2 regions of the Clostridium sp. 'deep sea' genome follow, and region 1 is predicted to be linked to the other one. Evidence: a T-box and tRNA genes for the amino acid it is inferred to sense, from the RefSeq annotation. Region 1 holds a T-box; the other holds one or more tRNA genes.

Region 1 (9,107 bases):
CAAATCAGTATCAAGAGTGTTTCTTCCTGTAGCTTTACCAGGATCCATTAAAAATACCATATGATTTACCTCCTTTTTATAAAATTTCTTATAACATTTTTACTTATTAAAGTAAAAAATATTTTTTTATTTAGCTTAGCATGCAACTACTTTACACACACGATCAAAAACAATACAAATATCTGAGAGTTTAACTTTAGTATCATAGTTAATATCTGCATTTTTTTTGCTTGGATCTACTAAATATGTCATTTAATTCACCTCCTTAATATAATCTTATAAGTTTTATTTAACCTATTTTTTGTAATTTGTAATTACAGGTATATATTAACATTATTAAAGTATATTACGTGTCGATATTTGTTGATTCCTTTGTTAGTTTGTAACATTATAAATTCTGTTTTTAATTACATAAGCAATTATAGTGATTTAAAAAAAGAAAAAGCAGAGTTTAAATACGATCTACTCTGCTTTATATTATATTAAGTAATTTACGTATATTTTAAATTTTTATTGATCACTATGTTGTAAAATATTATATTAACACGCCGTTTGCCAATAAGGACATTTATCTGTGTGAACACCACATATTTTAGAATGATCTATAAAATAATATGTGCCCCTACTATTAGGCTCTAATAAAAACTTCATACTGTTAATCCCTCCTTAAATTAAATTAAATTAATGAATTGCTCAATAATATAATTAAGCATCTTCATCTACATATTACCATTTAACTCATTATTTTATTGTCGTAATTTGACGTTTTAGGTGAATAAAAAAACTTTAATTTTTTCCACAAATAAATAAGGGCTGCCTAAGCAGCCCTTATTTATTTGTGGTTTGAATCAACCCATTCTTTAGCATCAATTACATCTTGCAAACTTGGAACAGCTACTTTAGAGCCCTTTATCTGACTATTAATACCTGCCCATGCTGCTGTATAATTGTTTTCAATAGGTCTATTCTCAAGCAACCAACGCACATTACTTTTTTTCATAAATACCTCCAAGATCAGTACGGTAATAGTATCTACTCATTCTCGAAGATATTGCATAGTAATTAAATGTAATTTAATGTTTTATTGGAATTAATTTATCTTCTTATTTTTTATTTCTTCTAATACCAAGTCAATGAAATTATTTAATTCCATGCTACCTACGTCACCCTCAGATCTTTGTCTAATAGCTACATTGTTATTTTCAACCTCTTTGTCTCCAATAATAATCATATAAGGTATTTTTTGAAGCTGTGCTTCTCTAATTTTAAAGCCAACTTTTTCTTTACGTGTATCTACCTCTACTCTTATTTTAGTTTCTTTTATTTTGTTAGCTACCTCTAAAGCATACTGAGCATGTCTATCTGTAATTGGTATAACTTGTACTTGAACTGGAGCTAACCAAACTGGAAATGCTCCTGCATAGTGCTCTATTAAAACCCCAAAAAATCTCTCAAAGCTACCTAAAACTGTTCTGTGAATAGTTACAGGTCTATGTTTTTGGCCATCTTCACCAACATACTCTAACTCAAATCTCTCAGGCATTTGCATATCGAGTTGAATTGTAGCGCACTGCCATGTTCTGCCTAATGAATCTGTTAAATGAAAATCGATTTTAGGACCATAAAATGCTCCATCTCCTTCATTAACTATATAGTTCATGTTTCTTTTTTCTAAAACGTTCCTTAATGAATCTGTGGCAAATTCCCAATCCTCATCACTACCTATTGCTTTTTCAGGTTTGGTACTAAGCTCTACATGATAATCAAATCCAAATACCTTATAGATATCATCCACTAAGCTAATAACACTATCTACTTCTTGCTCAATTTGACTAGGTAACATAAAAACATGGGCATCGTCTTGAGTAAAAGCACGTACACGCATTAAACCATGTAAAGCACCCGATAATTCATGTCTATGCACTAAGCCTAACTCACACATTCTTAATGGTAAATCACGATAACTATGCATCTTTGTTTTGTAAACTAACATACTGCCTGGGCAGTTCATAGGTTTTATGCAACTCATATTATCATCGATTTCAGTTGTATACATATTTTCTCTATAGTTATCCCAATGACCACTCAACTGCCATAGTACTTGATTCATGATAACTGGTGTTCTAATTTCTTCGTAACCATACTCATCATGCTTGATACGCCAGTACTCTTCTAAAATGTTACGTACAATCATACCCTTGCCATGATAAAATGGAAAACCAGGTGCAAACTCGGTATTAAGACTAAATAAATCTAGCTCCCTACCTAATTTACGATGATCTCTTCTTTTTGCCTCTTCTATACGATGTAAATATTCTTCTAAATGGCTTTTTTTCTCCCAAGAAGTGCCATAGATACGCTGCAACATAGGACGCTTTTCATCACCTCTCCAATATGCTCCAGCTATACTCATTAATTTTATTGCTTTAATTTTTTTACTTCCAGGAATATGGGGACCAGCACATAGATCTAGGAAATCGCCTTGGTCATAATAAGTTATAATAGCATCTTCTGGTAAATCCTTAATTAACTCAATTTTATAAGGCTCATTTTTTTCTTTAAACAACTTCATTGCTTCTTCTCTAGAAAGCTCATGTCTTGTAAATTTTAAGTCTTGTTTAATTAGCTTATTCATCTCTGCTTCTATTTTAACTAAATCATCAGGAACTAAACGATGCTCCATATCAAAGTCATAATAGAATCCATCTTTTATTGAAGGACCAATAGCAAGCTTTGCATCAGGCCAAAGGTTTTTAACAGCCTGAGCCATAATATGAGCGCTACTATGGCGAAATATATCCAGTCCTTCAGCTTCATTGATTGTAATTAAATCTAAAGATACGTCGTTTTGTATCTCAAAATTACTATCAACTAATTTGTCATTTACTTTTGCTGCAACTACAGATTTTGCTAACCGAGAGCTGATATCTTTAGCAATTTGCATTGCAGTTATGCCTTTATCATAGCTTCTTTGTGATCCGTCTTTTAAGGTTATTGTTATTTTATTCATCGATAAATCCTCCTTTAAAATTATAAAACTCGTCTCTTAAATAAAGAGACGAGTTATTCGCGGTTCCACTCTTTTTCTAAATAAATTTTTTATTTATTTAGCAACTCGATGCTGTAACGTAGCAAACGTTTTAGCTTATTCTCCAAAGATTTCAGCTAAAAGGTTTGAAGGTGGTCTTCACTAAACAAAATTATAATACATTTTCAGCTACCTGTATCTCTCTTTTATAATTTATTGAATAGCTACTGTCCTTCGCATTACCTATTGTCTATTTCTCACTATTATAAATTTTCTTATATTCAATGTCAACCTATACGAGATTTTAAATTTAATCGACTGCACTTTGAGTTGTTACAGATTTAGTTGACTGTTCCATTTTAATTACTGTAACTCCCAACAAAACCATAATGCCGCCAATAAGTTGCATTACACTTAAATTTTCTTTAAGTAACAACAATGCAAATATAGAAGCAGATAAAGGTTCTATTGAGCTATAAATAGAAGCTGCTGCTGCACCTACCAATCTTATACCTACTATAAGTCCAAACATGCCCACAACAGTACCAAAGAATGCGATACCCAAAACAACTAACCATTGTGACATATCAAGTGATGTCCATAAACTAATTCCTGGTCTAGTAATAATATTTAACGTTAAAGCACAAAAGCTTACTGAATATACTGTTGATATATATCCATCACAATCCGCTTTAAAGGCTTGATTTGTAATTGCAAATATTGAGTAACATAGACCGCTTACAATAATTAAGTAGACACCAATCATTTTATAATCAAAGTGGCCACTGCTAATTCCAACTAATAATAGTATACCTACAAAAGTAAGTAATAATGCTCCCCATCGTTTTAAAGATATTTTTTCTTTAAACATAACGATTGTAATAAAAAAAGTGTATATAGGATGTAAGTAAAATAGTATAGCTGTTAATGAAACTGGCAAATATTTTAAAGCATAAAAATATGCAATTGAAGTAGAAGCATATGCTATTCCACCTTGTACAAACAATTTAGCCATATTAACAAAACCAATATTTACTTCATTTCTATGCTTAATTAAAGCATATATCCACAATAAAACAGCTGCAAAAGTAAATCTCATAGTTAATAACTCAAGCGGTGATAAACCAGCATCATAACCCAATTTACTCCAGATTCCTAAGGTCCCAAATCCAATAGATGAAACAGCAATTACCAGAAATCCTTTTTTGTCTTTTGTCACTTTTTTTTCCTCGCTCTTACATGATGTTAAAATTCCATAGATACTTTAACACACTTTTTTGGTAAAAGCGATCTTTAATTTTGAGTACATAATTTACATGAATTACATATGACTATTCTGTCTTTAAATATTCTATTTAATAGCTCAAGTAAGTCTTTACTTACATTTCCTTTATTATGAATAACTAGTTTACTTGGTGCCATTTTTATTAAAACACTTAATAACATATCGTCCATTGAGATTCCAACACTTTTCAGCTTTTGCGTTTTTGCATCCCATAATTTTTGTAATGAGTTTTCATCTTTATCATAAAGTTTAAACTGACCATCCTTTTGGAATACTACGTGTATACACGGCACTTTATTGCTTTGTAGTTGGTAGAAATATTGAAGAAGTTTAGTAAACTCCTCTTTTTCTCTACTAAGTAAAAGCTCTTGTAAAGCATTATCTGTATATTTACGTAGTTGTTCAAGATATGGTCTTAGTCTAAAGTTTATAAAGCCCTCTAGTATTAGAGTATCATTATCTGCAAAATACTCGAGCAAAGCGTATAAAACTCGATTACGTCTCAGCATATTATCTTTTTCGTTTACTGATGAAGATAAGCTTTTATGTAATTTTTTTTGTGTAAGTATAAATATTTTAGCCCTATCAGATGATGTATATTGAACATAATCTTGATTGATTATATGCCAAATAATTCTTGGCTCTAAATGTTCAATTATAATATCAGCTAAAGCACTAGCAATAAATTGACGAGCTATTTGTTGAACTTCTGAATTGGCAGCGACATCATCTAAGCTAAACCTTATCATTTCTAAGTCACGTAACGGCATCTGTTCCATTTTTAAAGGGTAATTAGTTTTAGAGTAGTTTTGTAACTTTCCCGATAAGCTTTTCCATATAGCACCAATTGGGGCACTTGTTCCAATATATGCAATATCCACGCTGCCCACTCCTTTCTACACGTACATGTATTATTGCCAGACGATTAAATACAATATTCTTAAAACGCTTATAAAAAATAAGGCGTTATAGTAATATAATGCAATATTTAAAATCCCTCTATTATAAAATAAAAAAAAAGTAGGCAAAACGTGCATATAATAGGAAAAAAAATCAAAATTAATTCCTTATTTTCATGCTAACATATTCATTATATATCATTTTTTTACTTTAATTTTTTTTAAAATTTTTGTTCATATTTTAAACTAGTTAGTAAGAAATTTAGAACAATATAAATATTCATGTTCTGTAATTAAGTCTCGAATACGAATATCTATACTTATTATAATGTTAATTAACTCATAAAGTGTACATAGCTAGCTACTTTTTAAAAATGGAAATTTTTTATTAAAAAAAACTACACATTTTCATACGTAGTTTTTTGGTGCCTGGGGTCGGACTCGAACCGACACGGTAATCACTTACCGAGGGATTTTAAGTCCCTTGCGTCTGCCAATTTCGCCACCCAGGCTTATTAAAATGGAGCGGAAGACGAGATTCGAACTCGCGACCCTCGCCTTGGCAAGGCGATGCTCTACCACTGAGCTACTTCCGCATATTACTTGGTGGCGCAGGGCGGAATCGAACCGCCGACACAGGGATTTTCAGTCCCCCGCTCTACCAACTGAGCTACCGCGCCATGTATATTAATACTATTTTTATTTTGGTGCCTGGGGTCGGACTCGAACCGACACGGTAATCACTCACCGAGGGATTTTAAGTCCCTTGCGTCTGCCAATTTCGCCACCCAGGCTTATTTTTTAGTACAATATTATTCTTTTTACTGATTTAATGCCAAAAAAAAAATCTATGTATATAGATTTGCCTACTTTATGGTGAGAACGACGTGACTTGAACACGTGACCTCTACCGTGTCAGGGTAGCGCTCTCCCAGCTGAGCTACGTCCTCCTAAAAAAGTTGGTGCCTGGGGTCGGACTCGAACCGACACGGTGATCACTCACCGAGGGATTTTAAGTCCCTTGCGTCTGCCAATTTCGCCACCCAGGCTTATTTACTTTTATGGAGGCGGCACCCAGATTCGAACTGGGGATAAAGGATTTGCAGTCCTCTGCCTTACCACTTGGCCATGCCGCCGTAAAATGGAGCGGAAGACGAGATTCGAACTCGCGACCCTCGCCTTGGCAAGGCGATGCTCTACCACTGAGCTACTTCCGCATATTTACTTGGTGGCGCAGGGCGGAATCGAACCGCCGACACAGGGATTTTCAGTCCCCCGCTCTACCAACTGAGCTACCGCGCCTTATTATGTGTGACAAAGTTATTTGGCGGAGCCGACGGGACTCGAACCCGCGACCTCCGGCGTGACAGGCCGGCATCCTAAACCGTCTAGACCACGACTCCACTATTTGGTGGGCGAAACAGGGCTCGAACCTGTGACCCCCTGCTTGTAAGGCAGGTGCTCTCCCAACTGAGCTATTCGCCCTTGCCACAGCGGCGAGATTAATTATAGCTAAATATATTTAAAATGTCAACACATGTTCCCAAATTTTTTATATTTTTTTTACACATTATGCTAGTTATTGTACCTATAATGATTGTACGTATTGTTTAAATAGATTGCCTCTTTCAACAAAGTTTTTAAACATATCAAAAGATGCACACGCTGGTGATAATAATACAACATCACCACTCTCAGCTAAATTATAGGCGGTTTTAACTGCCTCTTCTAATGATTGTGTTTTTTTAATAGTCATTTCTTTACTCTGTTTCTTTAATGCATTTACCGTAGATGTATAAATTTTGTCTGTAGTTTTACCCAATAGAACCAAAGATTTTACTCGATTAGCAACTACCTCTCCAAAGTTATCAAAAGGAACATATTTATCGGAACCACCTGCTATTAAAACAATATTATCAGTAAATGAATTTAGACCAGCTATAGCTCGAGTAGGTGAACTTGCAATGCTATCATTATAAAAGGTTATACCATTTAGTTCCTTAACATACTCAATACGATGCTCTACACCAGTAAAGCTTATGGCTACTTTTCGTATTGACTCTAACGTTGCACCAGCTGAAAATGCCAAACTTGCAGCCCCTAGTATGTTTTCAATATTATGTAAACCCACAAGTTTAACTTCATTTTGTTTACAAATAGGGTATTTACAGCTGTTCTCAATTAACGTTAGTTCACTCTCAATTAAACAGGCACCCTCACTTACAGTTTTATGTCTACTAAACATTTTTACTCTTTGCGAAACCAATTTTGCTATTAAAGAAGTCTCTGCATTGTCAAGATTCAAAACCAAAGCATGATTATTCTTTTGCCATAAATATATATTACTTTTAGCATCAACATATTCTTGATAAGATTTATGGTAATCTAAGTGATTTGGACTTAGATTTGTAATTAAAGCATATTGTGGACTTTTTTTCATTGTCATTAATTGAAAACTACTCAACTCTAATACTACTCTATCATTTTCTTGATAATCTAAAACCTCCTCAATTAGGGGTGTACCTATATTTCCGCCTAAATGAACACTATAACCACTATGTTCTAACATAAGAGCTACTAATGTTGTAGAGGTTGTTTTGCCATCGCTACCGGTTACCCCTATAATTGGAGCTTTACACAATTCAAATACTAGCTCTATTTCACTTGTAAGCGTGGCACCATTACTTACAGCATAAACAAACTGTTTTATATCTGGCCTTATACCAGGTGATCTCACTATTAAATCAAATCTTCTATCATACAAAACATCTAGGTAGTTAGAGCCACTTATTACCTCCACACCTTGTTTTTCTAGCTGAATAATACTAGAACTTAGTTGCTCTCTTTCCTTACGGTCACAAGCTGTTATTTTTGCTCCATAGTTATTTAAAAACCTAATTACAGGTATATTACTCACTCCAAGACCAACTACAGCTACAGAATAGTTTTTTAAAGCCTCAGAGCCTGTTAGCATATCTCTGGTTAACATTTAGCCACCCCTTCTATAGATACGGATGTATTTTATTATTTATTAATGAACAATTATAATTATAACAAACTAAATGAGATTGTAACAGAGGTCAAACTCAGACCAATACAAGATAGAACGAACACAAGGTTTCCCCCTACCAATCAGGCTAACATATCAAACAACCTCTCAGTTATTTAAACATCAAAAAAAGCGAACCTCGAGGGTTCGCTTTCACTTCTATGTTTATAAATATCTATAACGCAAATAAAATATCATCGTAACCTGGCCATGGCCATACTTTTTTGTCCACCATTTTTTCTAGTGTATCAACAATTTCACGTAGTTTTTCCATTTCTGGTACTACCGAGTAACGCAAAAACTCTCCCTCAGCATAATAATCATTTTTACATGTAGACTCACTTAATAGGCTACTAATTCTATCACAATTTTCTGTGAGCTTGCTGTAGTATTTGCAAATTATCTCTATCTTATTTTTTTGAATAGTTAAATAACTTTGAGTTCCCACATCACTAAGTTTTTGGTACACTGCTCCTAATTGAAAAAGATACTCATCAATAGCAGGTATGATATAACGTGTTGTTAAATCACACATAGTTAGGGCTTCTATTCTGGTTTTTTTAATATAATTCTCAACATGTATCTCGTACCGAGACTCAAGTTCATCAGCCGACAACACATTCATTTTTTCAAATAACTGCAACGATTTTTCTGCAATTAAATGTGGAACTGATTCTATAAATGAATTGATACAAGGCAAACCTCTTCTCTCTGCCTCAAGTTTCCAATCTTCAGAGTAACCATCACCATTGAATATTACTCTGCCATGTTCGTTGTAAACTTCACCAATTATTTTTATTACTTCTGCCTCTAAATTGTGGCAGTTCTCGAGTCTATCTGCAAAAT
Region 2 (9,107 bases), 450 kb from region 1:
AAGGCGTTTTTGTCCCATTAGTGACACCTTTTTTAAATGATAAAGTAGATTTTGTTTCGTACCAAAAAATGATTGACTACTACATAAATAAAGGCATAAGTGGTTTAGTTCCATTGGGGACTACGGGTGAGAGCCCTACTATTAGTGAGTATGAGTATGAAGAAATTATTGTTAACACAATGCAGTATAACAATAATCGTGTTCCTGTTTATGTAGGTATTGGTGGTAATAATACTTATAAGGTTATTAAACAAGTAGCTTTAGCTGAAAAGTATAAATTAAACGGTATTTTATCTGTTTGTCCTTATTATAATAGACCCAGCCAGGAAGGAATATATCAGCACTTTTTAAAGGTTTCCGAGTCTACCGATAGCAATATTATTGTATATAATATTCCTTATAGAACTGGTAAAAATATTGAGAATGAAACTATATATAAACTAGCAGAATTAAAGAACATAGTAGCACTTAAAGACTCTTGTGGAGACATAAAACAAACAACACAATTATTATTAAGTCCACCTAAAGATTTTTCGATTTTGACAGGTGAAGATGCTTTATTTTATACCACGCTTAATCTTGGTGGTGATGGAGGTATATTAGCTTCTTCACACATGAAAACTGAAGTATTTATACAAGTTTTTAACGCTATTAAAGATAACAATCATCAGCTAGCACTTAAAAAGTGGAAATCGATTGCTAATTTTATACCATTATTATTTGGTGAGCCTAACCCAGCACCTATTAAATACTGTTTAAATAAAATGGGTGTTATAGAGTCGAGTGAAGTAAGATTACCATTAACTGAAATATCAAATGAATTAAAGAGTAAACTAGAGCAAACGATAATATAAATAATACCAATAAAGCACCTCAAGAGGTGGCAAAAATAATTAAATCTAAATTTAACCTATAGCAACCCTGCTATTCATTATTATGTGAGTAGCAGTTTTTATTTAAGTATCTATTATAAAACAGTTATGATAAAATATAACCATAATAAAACTGCAAGGAGCAAACTATGCACCCCACAAATAAATATAAAAAAAGAATTGAAAAGTATGAAACTTTATTAAAAAAACTCAACCAAAACATAAGCTTATTAAGTCGTTTAAGATTACTAACTATTATAGCCTTAATAGCTACAGCAGCAATAACTACTGAATATAAAATGTATGATATAGCTTGGTTAACTACTGCTGGCTTTATACTAGTTTTTGCTTTTTTTGTGTTTAGACATAAAAAACTAAGAGATAGCCATAAATATCTTACTAATCTTAACGAGATAAGTAAACAGTCAATAATGAGAATTAATGGCGAGTGGACAAGCTTTAAGAATAACGGAGAAGGGTACCTTAATGAAGAACATAATTACTCTTATGACTTAGATTTATTTGGAGTTGGCTCTCTTTTTCAGCTTATAAATACTGCCAACACCTATATAGGTAAAGCTAAGCTGGCTAGTATGTTAACGAAGTATAACTTTAATAAAGAAACAATTATTAAAAAACAGCAAGCAATAAAAGAGCTGGCCTCTAAAAAATGGTGGCGTCAAAGGCTACAAGTTGAGGGTAAAATGTTTACTGAAGAGAATGTAGATACCGATTATTTAACAAACTGGGCAAATTCAAAACAAAGCTTATACACAAAACCAAGTGTTATTATTACCCTTAAGACATTACCTATTGTTACAGCAGTTACTTTAGTGTTGGCGTATTTTAGTATATGCCCAAGCTTTATTCCAGCTATTTTAGTGTCATTACAGTTTGTATTATTGATAGTTAGCATAACTAAGCGTAATAAAGAATTTACATTAATATATAAGTATCAAAAAAGCATAAAGGCGTACAGACATATATTAACCCAAATAGATAAGTGTAAATTTAAATCAAGTTACTTAAAAGAGTTAAAGGCAAAGTTAAGTAATAATAAAAATATTTCAGCTCCAAATCAGCTTAAAAAGTTGGAGCGTTTAGTTACTAGAATAGGCAACAGAAATAACCAAGCCTTTTTTCCTATTAATGGCTTAACTCTATGGGATTACCAGTGTTTAATACAGCTAGAGAAGTTTAAAAGTGAGAGTGGCTCTATGCTTAAAGATTGGTTAGTTACTATAGGTGAAATAGAGGCCTTATGTAGCTTTGCAAACATTGCTTATGAGTTTCCACAATGGCAATTCCCTGAAATAACAGATCAAGACTCAGTAATTGAGGCTAAAAATATTGCACACCCCTTATTAACCAATAAGCAGGTAGCTAATGATATTACTATGCAAAGTCCTAATGCTATATTGTTAATTACAGGATCTAATATGTCGGGTAAGAGCACCTTTTTACGTACTATAGGTATTAACTTAGTGCTGGCTTATGCTGGTGCTCCAGTGTGTGCTAGTTATTTAAAGTGTTCTGTCTTTAATATTAATACCTGTATGAGAATAAGTGATAATTTAAACAAGGGATTGTCTTCTTTTTATGCTGAGTTACTAAGAATAAAAGAGATAGTTGAGGAAACTAAAAAAGATAAACAAGTGTTCTTTTTGCTAGATGAAATATTTAAAGGAACTAATTCTTATGATAGGCATATTGGGGCAAAACGTTTAATAAAAAAACTTAAAGAGAGTGGGGCAGTGGGCTTAGTTTCTACTCACGACCTTGAGCTCGGTGATCTTCAAGAAAACCAGGTAATAAAAAATTATCATTTTCAAGAGTATTATGAGAATGATGAAATAAAATTTGATTATAAGCTCAAAAATGGAATCTCTAAAACCAGAAATGCCCTTCAATTAATGAAAATAATAGGCATAGATTAATTACAAACAGTTAACATAAAGTGTGTAAGCTTATATTATTATTTTATTCTTAATAATATAAAACCAAGATATCTTTATATAGAAATCTTGGTTTTATGTTTTTATAAACTATATTAAGACAGTATTATTACCACTGGCTTCTTTTCTTTGATTGAAAACAGTCATTACAATATACAGGTTTATCTCCAGAAGGTTTAAAAGGTACTTGAGTTTCTTTTCCACACTCAGAACAAGTTGCAGGATACATTTGGCGTTGACCACCATGACGTCCGCGGTTATTGCTCCCTCGAGATTGTCTTTTTCTTGCAGCACGACACTCAGGACATCTGCCTGGTTCGTTTGTAAAACCTTTTTCGGCATAGAACTCTTGTTCAGAAGCAGTAAACTCAAAATCTTTGCCACAGTCACGACAGGTGATAGTTTTGTCTTTATACATATTGTATCCTCCAAATTTAACAGACCATAAGGTCAAATTTGCTACAAGTATAACAAGCTTAGCAATATGAGGTAAAAGCAACTATTTATTCAATTATTATTATATCAAAAGTATTGTAAACTGCAAACAAATAAGTGATACGATTCATTTATTTTTATTAAAAACAGTTTTTTTTTGCTTACTTTATAGTTCTAACTTTAATAATACATAATACCTTATACAAGTTAGTTAAAACCAGTAAAGTTAATAGGCAATTTTATTACATTAATTAGTAGGAAATATCTTTTGTTTAGGAACCTGCCCGTTAGCTTTACGCGATAAATATTGATTTATAGAACTAACAGAGGTATTTAAGACATTTTTTTTAGTAAGTCCAACATTTTTAATAACCTCTAAGGCATTAACAAAGTTACCCACGTCTAAAAAAATATGAGCATCGCTGCCTACTGATATCATAGCATTATGTTTTTTTACCATTTTAGCTATTTCACAACAGTTTTTTTCACTGCCTCGTCGAGATACCGAAAAGGAGCTATTATTTATTTCAATAAAAACCTGTAACTCTTTAGCTGCTATTACAACTTGTTCTATGTGAATTTTATAATCGGGATTACCAGGGTGAACAATAATATCTACATAAGGATGTTTCATGGCATTAATCATTGCTCTAGTGTTTTCTTCAATACTGCCACCTGGATAACAATAATTATGAAAGCCAGCTAAAACTATGTCTAACTTTTTTAAATAGCGCTCAGGCATATCTATATTACCATCATGATCAATTATGTTACTTTCTACACCCTTTAATACCTGTACTCCAAACATTTGCTTAGGTATAACTGCAGAATTGCCAAAGTGATATAAATGAGGACCTCCAGGCATACTTGGACCATGATCAGTGATGGCAATAAGCTCTAATCCTTTATCGGCAGCTCCCTGTACCATTTCTTTAACAGTGCTGTAAGCATGACCACTAGCAACAGTATGACAATGTAAATCGGCTACTAACTTCATATGTTACCTCCTTACAATATTTATCTACTATTCTTAGTATAACTATAATGATTTAAGATTAAAATAGTCGATTAAAATATTTACATTCTTTTAACATAGGTATTGAAGTATAGGTTTAACGGGTAACAAACACAAGTTTATTATAAAAAAATAAATTAATTTTAAAAAAACTATTGACCAACACCTATATGTGATATATAATAATTCTCGCTGGTACGGGGTATAGCGCAGCTTGGTAGCGCGCCTGCCTTGGGAGCAGGAGGCCCCAGGTTCAAATCCTGGTGCCCCGACCAAAAGAAATTTCACTTAATAGGCCAATGTAGCTCAATTGGAAGAGCAGCCGACTTGTAATCGGCAGGTTGCGGGTTCGAGTCCCATCATTGGCTCCATAAAAACTACTACGTAATGTAGTAGTTTTTTTACTCTCCATATTAATCAAAAAATCCCTACTGCTTACTTACTAATTTAAATTACTTGCTAATGGTTATTTTAATAAAGATAACAAGTAAATGTTTGTTATGAATTTAGTACAAAATATTGACATAAAATAAAAAATATAATAATATATCGTATGAACGATATTGTTTCTAGTCTATATAATCGTATGAGCGATAAAAGTTTTAAAGGAGGTTAAATAATTGAGTAAGCTTGATAGCTCATCAAGAATAATCCAATTACTAGATGAAATTCATCATGAGATGTACCACAAAAAAAAATATAAAGACGTTGCAACACAGTTTAACATGTCTAAAGAGCAAGTATGGATATTGTGGAAACTGCGAAGAGCTAAAAAAAGGCATAAAAAAGAGTATAGTGTAGGGCAACTAGCAAAAATGTGTAATGTTGCTCAAAATACTATGTCGGAGAGAATTACTCGTTTAGCAGAAAGAGGTTTTGTTACAAGAATTCAAAACCCAAATGATAGAAGAAAATATATTGTAGAGTTAAATAAATCGGGTGAGGACTTATTAAATTATATAGATGAAGAACATAAAAGATTGTTTGCATTAGAGATAGAAGAGAGTTTAAGTACTGAAAAAAGAGAGATGCTAACAAACTTACTAAGTGAGCTTGTTAGTAATATTAGGGAGGAGTAATTCATAATATGCTTCTAAAACGTTTTATTAGTTATTATAAAAATCATATGCCTTTATTTATTTTTGATATGTTAGCGGCATTAATAATTGCTTTGGTAGACTTAACTTTTCCAGAGTTTACTAGGTATGCCTTAGACAATGTTATTCCAGCAAAAGATACTAACAAACTATTTACTTTAGCAGCAATAATGATAGCATTATATTTATTAAGGGCAGTTTGCAACTACATAGTAAATTATTGGGGGCACGTTGTAGGTACACGTATGGAGTATGATATGCGTAAAGATATATTTGGTCATATTCAAACGTTATCCTTTAGCTATTTTGATAAAATACGTACTGGTAAAATAATGTCTAGGATAGTTAATGATTTAAGAAACATAACAGAATTAGCACATCATGGACCCGAGGACTTGTTCTTATCTATAATTACATTAGTAGGATCTTTTATATTAATGATAAGAAAAGACATTAGATTAACACTAATAGTATTTGCATTTGTACCTATCATGTTGTTATATGGTATAAGTAAACGTAAAAAAATGTCTAAAGCATTTAGACAGGTTGCTGTTGAAATTGCTGATGTAAACGCCCGTTTAGAGAGCAGTATATCAGGAATTAGAGTTGTTCAGTCTTACACAAATGAAGAACACGAAATGAATAAATTTGATGAAGGTAATGTAAAGTTTAAAAATGCCCGTGGTAAATCGTTTAAGGCTATGGGTGAAATGATTAGTGGAATTACCTTTATGTCAAACTTTTTAAAGGTTGTAGTTATAGCAGTTGGTGGCTATTTTTATGCCAAAGATCAAATGTCGGCAGGTGTACTGGTTTCATTTTTACTTTACATCAATCTATTTTTCCAACCAGTAAGAAGGCTTATGTCATTTACCCAACAACTTGAGCAAGGTATGGCTGGTTTTTCTAGATTTGTTGATGTACTAGAGATAGAGCCAGAAATCAAAAATAACATCAATAGCGTAGATTTAGTTGACGTTAAAGGTGATATATATTTAGATAATATATCCTTTGCCTATAACGATGAAGAAGAAAACAAAAACGTATTAACAAATATAAATCTTCATGTTAAAAAGGGTAGTACAACAGCATTAGTAGGGCCATCTGGGGGCGGTAAAACAACCATATGTCACCTAATACCTAGGTTTTATGATGTTACAGGTGGTGCCATAAAACTAGATGGCATTAATATAAAAGATATTAATTTAAGGTCTTTAAGGCAACATATAGGTATAGTACAGCAAGACGTATTTTTGTTTGCTGATACAATAGCTGAAAACATTGCCTATGGTAAGCCAGATGCAACTCAAGAACAAATAATTGATGCTGCAAAAAGAGCTAAAATACATGAATTTATAATGACATTAGAAAATGGCTATGATACCTATGTAGGTGAACGTGGAGTAAAACTCTCGGGTGGACAAAAACAAAGAATCTCAATTGCCAGAGTATTTTTAAAAAACCCAGAAGTACTTATTTTAGATGAAGCTACAAGCGCTCTAGATAACGAAACAGAAATAGCCATACAGCAATCTTTAGAGGAATTATCTAAAGGAAGAACAACAATTGTAATTGCTCATAGATTATCTACGATAAGAAACGCAGATCAAATAGCTGTTATAGACTCATCTGGCCACGTAGCTGAAATAGGTACTCATGAAATCCTTCTTGAGAGAAAAGGACAGTATGCAAACTTATATAAAGTTCAATTTAGTGTATTAAATGGAGCTGCTGGTCAGTAGCTCTAGAGAACGCAGTTAAAAATAAAAGTGAAACAGGCAGGTAGCTACAAAGCTAGCTGTCTGTTATTTTATCAAGTAGTTGCAATATGCACCATAAAAGAATATAATTATCACATGGGGACGGTTCTCTTTGTGCTAAATTCAAGTTTTGGAGGTGCTCTAATGCCAAGATGTGCACGTAAAGTAAGCTCTACTGACTTTTATCATTTAATGATAAGAGGAATTAATAAAGAGGCAGTTTTTAATACAGATCAGCACAAATATGTTTTACTTAAATACATAAATGAACAAGTAGAATTAAATTATATAGGGTTATTAGCTTGGTGCATTATGGGCAACCACGCTCATTTAGTAGTTAAAGCTGAGTTAAGTAATATCTCTAGATTTATTAAAATTGTTCTTCTTAAATATGCTAAATACTATAATAATGCAAATGATAGAGTAGGACCTGTATTTGGAGATAGATTTAGAAGTGAGGTTATACAGGATGATAATTCACTTAAACAAGTTGTTAGATATGTTCACAGAAATCCTACTAAAGCCTGTCTTGTAGAGAAAATAGAAGAATATAAGTTTAGTAGCTATTTTGAATTTATTTATAAAGAGAAATATATAAGTAAATCTTTAAAAGAATTTTACATGGATTATTTTAGAAACAACAAAAAAAGATATATTAACTTTCATCAAGAAGAAGAGATTGCAGATTATTTTATAGATACAAAAGAACAAATTGCTAAAAATATACAAGAATTGTTTTGGCAGACTTTAAATGATTTTAATCGAGAACATAATGTAGATATCTTAAATGAGTATAAAACTAATAAGTGTTTGTTTAATGAACTAATATATATTTTATATGAGCAAACGGGATACTCGTATAGCAAAATTGCTAAACTATTAGGTATGAGTGTAGCTAAGGTTAGATATGCGCTAAAAAAGTATAGTGAAACTATTTTTTAGCATAAGGAGAACCGTCCCTATGTGCTAAAACTTATTTACTGAACACTATTAAAATTATATAATTAATTAAGAGATAAAATAGATATAGCCAGTGTTATATGGGGGAAAGTATGGAGAGTTTATTAAAAAAATATCAGTCCAGAATTATTAATATAAGTAAAAGAAACAGGAGTTTAGTTTTAAATAAAATTTATAAAAAACGGGCTTTTGATCTTGTTGACTTAGATAATATTTATTTACATAAAGCAACTGAAATTTTTGAGGCTTTGGTGTTTAATAAAAAGAGTGGTATAGAAATTTTACCATCTGCTCAAAGTTTCAGTAAAAAGTATTATAGGTACATAAAAAAAATTGAAAATGAGCTGAATAATGTACCTGAGTTTAATTATGATACTGTAAAAAGGGTTGTAGAAGAGTATTTTTTTGATATTTCTTATGTTTTACAAGATGCTTATGCTAATATTAATGAGCTGATTTTAGATTTAAGAGATCAAATTGTTTTTAAAACAGAGTTAATAGAGCAATATGACTATGCTTTGCAAACTCTTTTTTATGAGGTTGATTTTGAGCGTAAAGAAACTGGTATTCATAATTTAAAGTTAGCAGTAAATTTTGTAGAAGGTAAGTTTAATCCAAAAGATAGTTTTTGTAGGGCTCCACTCGGTTATATTTCTGTTTCTATTAATAAAAAGAATAAAAGATGGTTTATACATACACTTGATGAAAGTAATATTGTTGCCAATGATGTCTTTTTGTTTTCTGCCCGCTTAAATAATAATCTTGATAATAAAGAGGATAATATTTTTGAGCTAAAAAGTAGACAAGCTGTTATTAGTGAGTTAATTGAGTACTATAAAATTAATGATATAGATATTTTAAATTTTGATAAGATTAAGTTGAAAAAACTTAATAATTATACAGCAAAGGACTATAAAAAATATCAAGAAGGTGAGCTATTTTATAAGGGATACTTTGTTATTGGACAGTTTCCTACAGCAAACGCTATTTACCATGATTATAATGATTTATTA

Evidence for each region. A T-box is a leader RNA that pairs with one kind of tRNA and senses whether it is charged. The one in region 1 lies ahead of thrS (threonine--tRNA ligase), so its partner is inferred to be a tRNA-Thr.
Region 2: it encodes a tRNA-Thr, which carries the amino acid that the T-box ahead of thrS (threonine--tRNA ligase) is inferred to sense. The anticodon was not compared.

The regions. Positions count from the first base shown of each region.
Region 1 is NZ_CP063353.1:401,692-410,798, reverse strand. It holds gene IMX26_RS01960 (DUF3787 domain-containing protein) at 833-1,000, opposite strand; gene thrS (threonine--tRNA ligase) at 1,091-3,010, opposite strand; T-box leader at 3,052-3,277, opposite strand; gene IMX26_RS01950 (EamA family transporter) at 3,339-4,247, opposite strand; gene IMX26_RS01945 (putative sporulation protein YtxC) at 4,322-5,194, opposite strand; tRNA gene IMX26_RS01940 (tRNA-Leu) at 5,636-5,724, opposite strand; tRNA gene IMX26_RS01935 (tRNA-Gly) at 5,734-5,808, opposite strand; tRNA gene IMX26_RS01930 (tRNA-Phe) at 5,817-5,892, opposite strand; tRNA gene IMX26_RS01925 (tRNA-Leu) at 5,918-6,006, opposite strand; tRNA gene IMX26_RS01920 (tRNA-Val) at 6,087-6,162, opposite strand; tRNA gene IMX26_RS01915 (tRNA-Leu) at 6,173-6,261, opposite strand; tRNA gene IMX26_RS01910 (tRNA-Cys) at 6,275-6,348, opposite strand; tRNA gene IMX26_RS01905 (tRNA-Gly) at 6,355-6,429, opposite strand; tRNA gene IMX26_RS01900 (tRNA-Phe) at 6,439-6,514, opposite strand; tRNA gene IMX26_RS01895 (tRNA-Asp) at 6,538-6,615, opposite strand; tRNA gene IMX26_RS01890 (tRNA-Val) at 6,622-6,697, opposite strand; gene murD (UDP-N-acetylmuramoyl-L-alanine--D-glutamate ligase) at 6,801-8,201, opposite strand; gene IMX26_RS01880 (glutamine synthetase III) at 8,437-9,107, opposite strand, start outside.
Region 2 is NZ_CP063353.1:856,086-865,192, reverse strand. It holds gene dapA (4-hydroxy-tetrahydrodipicolinate synthase) at 1-854, shown strand, start outside; gene IMX26_RS04055 (MutS family DNA mismatch repair protein) at 1,022-2,809, shown strand; gene IMX26_RS04050 (zinc-ribbon domain containing protein) at 2,937-3,245, opposite strand; gene IMX26_RS04045 (phosphatase) at 3,510-4,259, opposite strand; tRNA gene IMX26_RS04040 (tRNA-Pro) at 4,476-4,552, shown strand; tRNA gene IMX26_RS04035 (tRNA-Thr) at 4,573-4,648, shown strand; gene IMX26_RS04030 (MarR family transcriptional regulator) at 4,898-5,356, shown strand; gene IMX26_RS04025 (ABC transporter ATP-binding protein) at 5,365-7,116, shown strand; gene IMX26_RS04020 (transposase) at 7,279-8,076, shown strand; gene IMX26_RS04015 (AAA domain-containing protein) at 8,187-9,107, shown strand, end outside.